Regions from separate parts of the Shewanella sp. OMA3-2 genome, predicted to be linked through region 1. Evidence: riboswitches for the same ligand, from Rfam matches in the RefSeq annotation. Region 1 holds a riboswitch; the other holds the start of a gene.
What was found. A riboswitch is a leader RNA that binds a small molecule or an ion and turns the genes downstream of it on or off. The one in region 1 is predicted to bind thiamine pyrophosphate.
Positions count from the first base shown of each region.

Region 2: linked by a shared signal. The riboswitch ahead of thiC (phosphomethylpyrimidine synthase ThiC) and the one ahead of L0B17_RS08540 (TonB-dependent receptor) in region 1 are both predicted to bind thiamine pyrophosphate.

Region 1 covers NZ_CP090974.1:1,927,918-1,931,342, forward strand. The annotation lists gene L0B17_RS08525 (PaaI family thioesterase) at 1-289, shown strand, start outside; gene L0B17_RS08530 (PaaI family thioesterase) at 282-770, shown strand; gene L0B17_RS08535 (YcfL family protein) at 793-1,188, shown strand; TPP riboswitch at 1,339-1,463, shown strand; gene L0B17_RS08540 (TonB-dependent receptor) at 1,523-3,425, shown strand, end outside.
Region 2 covers NZ_CP090974.1:2,271,575-2,274,999, forward strand. The annotation lists gene kdnB (3-deoxy-alpha-D-manno-octulosonate 8-oxidase KdnB) at 1-457, opposite strand, end outside; gene kdnA (8-amino-3,8-dideoxy-alpha-D-manno-octulosonate transaminase KdnA) at 535-1,719, opposite strand; TPP riboswitch at 1,921-2,021, shown strand; partial or broken gene thiC (phosphomethylpyrimidine synthase ThiC) at 2,210-3,425, shown strand, end outside.

The DNA.
Region 1 (3,425 bases):
AGTTTGTGCCATTTTAAAAAAATATCAAACCTTAGAAATTTCACCCACACTCGATTTACGTGTCGATTACATGAAACCCGCTGAGCCACACAAAGCAGTGTATGCGTTTGCTGAATGTTATCGACTATCCTCTAGCGTCGCTTTTACCCGCGCAATCGCTTATCAAGACAGCATTGATGAGCCTATTGCCCACGCCGTTGGCACCTTTATGCGTATCAGTCCTGAAATGGTCGGCGAAGAGTTTCGTCAGGCATTAATGGGCAATTTACCGGAGGCCAAACATGACTGACTCTAAAACCTTAGTAACCCAAAAAGAGACTCCAGACACAGCAGCCTCTTTAGATGTTAGAGATGTGGTAAAACGTGCGATTGAACTGAATGACTACAGTTATTTACTGGCCAAAGTGCCGTATTCACAATTTATTGGTATGTCGGTTGAGCGTTTTGGCGATGAAATGGTATTTAAATTACCTGCTAAGGATGACAACATAGGAAACCCTATATTGCCAGCCATACACGGCGGGGTAATAGCTGGTTTTATGGAAATGTCAGCAATTGTGCAATTAATGGTGTTTATGCAAGCCAAAAAGGTGCCTAAAATTGTTGATTTTTCCATTGACTATTTACGCGCCGGTTTACACCAGGATACCTTTGCTGAGTGTAAAATTACTCGCCAGGGACGCAGAGTGGCAAACGTGAGCATTAATTGTTGGCAAACCAATAGAAAACAATTAATTGCGACGGCTAGAGCGCACTTTTTAATCGAATAACTTAATGGGGTTTACAATGAATATCAAAAAATTAACAGCTTATTTTGTATTATTTACCAGTTTGTTGTTATCAGCCTGTGCTAATCATACAGCGGGTATTTCAGTTAACTCCCAGGGCGAAGTGCGAGTCGACAACAACAGTTTTAGCCGACAAGTATCTGTCACTAATGTTAATGAACGCCAAACAGCAGATTTAATTCAAGCGGTTGCACAAATCAATAGCTTAGTTGCAACCGATTTACGCTTACAGTATAAATTCACCTGGTTCGATGCCAGCGGTTTTACCATTGAAGATGAATCTACTAGCTGGAAGTCACTTAAGTTACACGGCAAACAACAAATGCAAGTTAATGCGGTAGCTCCTAATGCCACAGCCACTCGATTTGAAGTGTATATTCGCCAGGCCTTTTCAAATTAAGTGATCATTTAGGCAACGGTTTGTTGATATTTCACGGTTATCAAAGGTTAACAAATCTGAGTTTATGAAAGCCAGCATTTGCTGGCTTTATTTTTAGTCATAAAAAAGTATTAGTTTTGCCTGCTAGCGAGCTAAATTTAAGATATAATCCTTTCCGCCAAGGGGTGTTTTACTGGTTGAGTCTTATATTTAACCAGAAAACTGAGATATCAAAAGATGAACCCTTAGAACCTGATCCGGCTTATACCGGCGTAGGAATGGGCCACTTCGATCTCATGGATGTGCACTTCTTTATCGCTACTTGCCGGATCTCAAACTTAATATTTGAGGTCCTATGCTCCCTGTAAAAAATATCTTCCCAGTAAAATCATCACTCGCATTCGCTGTATTTACTGCGCTTTATGCCACCAATGGTATTGCAGCCACTGGATCTATTGAGCGCACAGCACCTGAATCTGACAAGATGGAGGTGATTGTCGTCAATGCAGATTTTAGTAATATCAGTCTTGATAAAATGCCTTCAAGTGTCACGGTTATCAATGCCCAGCAATTAGAAGATGAAGGGGCGCAGCATTTTGAAGATGTATTAAACTCTATCGCTAACTTTAACTGGTCGGGTGGTAGCTCACGTCCAAAATACTTCCAAATACGCGGTATTGGTGAACAAGAACAATACCAAGGTGCACCAAACTCATCGGTTGGATTTATTGTTGATGATATTGATTTATCAGGTCTTGGCATGGTGTCAAGCATGTACGATATGCAACAGGTTGAAGTATTACGTGGTCCACAAGGCACACAATATGGTGCCAATGCATTAGCTGGTTTAATTTATCTTAAAAGTAATGACCCAACAGATACCTTCGAACATGGCGCTAAAGTCAGTTTAGGTGATGATAATCTGCAAACTTTTGCCGGTTTTAGCTCCGGCCCTATTACAGATTCAGGAAAACTGCTTTATCGCGTATCCCTGGAAAAACATGATCAAAATGGTTACAGAAACAACAGTTATTTAGGCCTTGACGATAGCAATCAACGTGATGAGCTTACCACCCGAGCAAAATTACGTTGGTATGCCACCGATGTTGTACAAGCAGACTTAACCTTATTACACGCTAATTATAACAATGGTTATGATGCATGGACTCTTGATAATAACGGCTTTGATACTTCAACGGATCAACCAGGTATTGATAATCAAAAAACCACTGGCGTAGGGTTAAAACTGTCGTTCACTGGGGCTAAGTATTTTGAACTAACCTCATTAACCTCATTTGCGCAAACCGATCATGAGCATGGCTATGACGGTGATTGGGCTAACCCAGATTATTGGGGCAGTAAAACCTGCAATGAATATGATGATGATTGGAATGTCATCGGTTCTGCCCCTTGTGTTTACGATTATACCTGGAACAAAAAAGGCGATCGTAGCACTGTTTCACAAGAGTTTCGCTTCACATCAAACCAGGCAAGCCGAATTTTTAATGACTCAACTGACTGGTTAGTTGGCTTGTATGCCATGAACCTTCAAGAAGACAATGACTTATATTCTGAGTACAACACCTGGCCCGATGAAGTGCTGCAGTCAAACTATGATGCGTCTAATTTTGCCGTGTTTGCACAACTGGATAGCCATTTAAGCGATGACTATATACTTTCTAGCGGATTACGCCTTGAGCGTCGTAACAGTGAATACTCAGATACTAATAATGACAATTTCAAGCCATCTGAAGACATGTGGGGTGGCCATATAGCCTTGTCTAAAGCGCTTAACGCGGCACACAACGCTTATGCGAAAGTAGCGCGCGGTTACAAGGCGGGTGGGTTTAACATGACTCTGCCTACTGAATTGGCTGATAAAAAACAATTTGATACTGAAATTTTATATAACTATGAATTGGGTGTTAAGTCAGTTTGGTTAGCGGGGGCAATTGATACTAATGTTGCGCTTTTCTTTATGGACAGAGAAAATCAGCAAGTTGCGGCGTCGTTACAAGACCCTGAAAATCAACAGCGTTTCATACTATTTACTGAAAATGCAGGCAGCTCAAGTAACTATGGCGCCGAACTTGATTTGAATTGGTATGCCACTGAAAACATTCAAGTGTATGGTAGTTTTGGCTGGTTAGAAACAGAATATGGTGAATATAACTACCAAGATAAAAATGGCACTGTTGTCGATTTATCAGGTCGTGAGTTAGCTCACTCCCCTAACTTTACCTACAGCGCGGGTGTGA
Region 2 (3,425 bases), 340 kb from region 1:
CCGCAGTACGTGAGGCTTCAGCACCTGTACCAGACACTGTTGGAATACCAATGTGGTGAATTGCTGGGTTTTTAATTAAATCCCAACCTTGGTATTCAGATGAACTACCTGGGTTAGTTAGCATAAGCGATACCGCTTTGGCTAAATCCATTGTAGAACCGCCACCTAAACCAACCACACTAACAGGCTGTTTAGCATTAAAAGCTTTAACCTGCGCAGTTAAATCATCAACTTGAACCGTTGTTGGCTCGTCATCTACGTTAACGTAAATAACTAAGTCGTGACTTTTGTTTGGTACTCGGCCTGCTAATGGTTTTTCTTGGTGTACGTCGTCAACCAGAAATACCACAAAGTCATCGGCTTGTTTACGTTCTTGCTCTAATACCACGTCCAATTGCACGAACGAGCCACGACCAAAAATCATTTTTGGAACACATTTAAAATTTTTAAAACTCATTACAACACTCTCCAGTTGAGATATTTACTGTAAAAAGTACTGCCACTTCAAATGAGGTGACAGAAATATAAGCTTAATTAAGCAAAAGCACGCTTGATGTTTTCAATACGCTCTGCGATTTGCTCGTCAGTCCAAGACAGCTTGATAAGCATCGAAATCGTGCGGCTCATAATGGCATCTGATTTTGGTGTCTTAACTTGAGTATAGTCAGGACGGTCAGCAATTAACATGATTGGCAGGGCTGCAGGTGCTTTTAATTCCTGGATGTGTTTCCAGTTTTTCAAATAATGCCAGTTGTTGATATACCAGTAAAAACAACCATCAACTTTGTTTGCCGCAAGCTTCTTGTTAATTTCTATTGTGCGCTCTTCTGTTGGTAAGAAAAAGCTTAGGAAACCTGCTGAGTCACCTTCAGGATCAGGTAGTTCACGGAAAGTCACTTCTGGAATTTGTGCCATCGCATCTTTAATGGTCTTTTTGTTTTTGCGTTGAATGGCAATAATTTTGTCTAGCTTACGTAACTGAGCTAACCCCATAGCGGCGTTCATTTCAGAAATACGGAAGTTTAAGCCCATTATTGGGTGACCTTCAGCGCCACGGTCGTTGCCAACATGGTCATGGCCATGATCAGAGAACATATGGCTGTGGTTGTAAATGTCTGAATTGTTAGTGACGATAGCGCCGCCTTCACCACAGGTGATGGTTTTAACAGAATCAAAAGAGTAACAACCGACATCGCCAATTGTGCCAAGTGCTTGACCTTTATAGCTCGCTCCAATGGCTTGGCAGGCATCTTCAAGAATGATCAAGTTGTGCTTCTTACAGACGGCTTTGATTTCATCCATCTTTGCCATAGAACCGCACATTTGCACTAGATTCACTGCTTTAGTACGTGGAGTAATAACGGCTTCAATACCTTCTGGCGATAAACATAAGGTTTCATCTATTTCAGCAAAAATGGGAATTGCGCCAGCCATAAATACCGCTTCAACAGAAGCCACAAAAGTAAACGGTGGCACAATCACTTCATCGCCCGCGCCAACACCTGCTGCAGCCATAGCAGTTTGAAGTGCCGCTGTACCGCTTGATACAAGATGAGCATGCTTAACGTTCATCTTTTCACAGAGTAACTGCTCCATGTCGCGAGTTTTCCAGCGATCATTACGCATATGGTCAAAGTTGTAACGGAAGGTGAAACCATTCTCCATTACGTCAGCGACTTCCTGCTTTTCTTCTGGACCGAATAATTCAAAACCTGGCATGGAAATTATCTCCTAAAATTCTACGCATCTTTGCGTTTACATAAACCCGCTAATTATAACTAGGTTAGTGGGGAGACTGCGACAGTTATTGAAAAATAATTCATTTTTGTTTGCTGCTTATCATTTACGGATAAACCACACCTTGAAAATATATGTAGATATTACATCTTGTTATTGAGGTTTAATTCTGGCTATACTGATCGAATCTTGTCGGAGTGCCTTTAAAGGCTGAGACCGTTAATTCGGGATCCGTTGAACCTGATCAGGCTAAAACCTGCGTAGGTAACAAGCATAATAATCCTTGGCGATTATTCATGCGTAAAACTGAAGTGGTTTTACCATATTCAGTTAATTTACTCATGTTTACCTCTTAAGATTATTGACTGCAATTGCGTCTGACCATTCTTTGAATTGCGTTAACGATATTGCTCGCTCTCAACACATTTTCCTCCAGACAAGCAACTTTCTCTCATTTTATTCGAGGTTGCTCATGTCAAATCGTCGCGAAACCCGTGCTAGTGCACAAGCTTTTATTGATAACTTAAAACCATTACAACACCCCAATTCTGAGAAAATTTATCTGCAAGGTAGCCGCGCAGATTTACACGTGGCCATGCGCCAAATTCATCAAACCGATACTATTCTAGGTGGTGATGACACCAATCCCATTACAGAAAAAAATCCCCCGTTAAGGGTTTACGATTGTGCTGGTGCGTATTCAGACCCCCATGCTGAAATTAATGTGCGCCTCGGTTTAGCCAAGCTTCGTCAAGCTTGGATTGAGGAGCGTGATGATACCGAAGCACTTGATGGTGCGAGCTCCCATTTTACCCAGCAACGTTTGGCCGATGATGGTCTGGACCATTTACGTTTTGATGCGTTAGTACCGCCGCGCCGCGCTAAAGTGGGTAAGCGGGTGACACAAATGCATTACGCTCGCCAAGGGATTATTACCGCAGAAATGGAATACATTGCGATACGTGAAAACATGGCAAGACAAGAGGTTAGTGACCCAGTGCTAACAACAAAAGCCAAGGGTGAAGCGTTTGGTGCCGTGATTGGCGAGTTAATTACCCCTGAATTTGTCCGCAGTGAAGTGGCGAGAGGCCGGGCAATTATTCCGCTTAATATTAATCATCCAGAATCAGAACCTATGATTATTGGCCGTAACTTCTTAGTCAAAGTAAACGCCAATATTGGTAACTCAGCGGTGACATCATCAATTGAAGAAGAAGTTGAAAAGCTGGTGTGGTCTACCCGCTGGGGCGCAGATACCGTCATGGACTTATCGACTGGCCGTTATATTCACGAAACCCGCGAATGGATCATTCGAAACTCACCGGTTCCTATTGGTACTGTGCCCATTTATCAAGCGCTAGAAAAAGTAAATGGTGTTGCTGAAGATCTAAATTGGGAAGTATTTAGAGATACCCTAATTGAACAAGCCGAGCAGGGCGTTGATTATTTTACCATTCATGCAGGTGTGTTATTACGCTATGTGCCTATGACAGCCAAACGCTTAACCGGCATGGTGTCTCGTGGTGGTTCTATAATGGCCAAGTGGTGTTTAAGTCATCATAAAGAAAGCTTTTTGTATGAACGCTTTCGAGATATTTGTGAGATTTGTGCCGCCTATGACGTGTCACTGTCATTAGGTGATGGTATGCGTCCTGGCTCGATTGCTGATGCCAATGATGAAGCGCAAT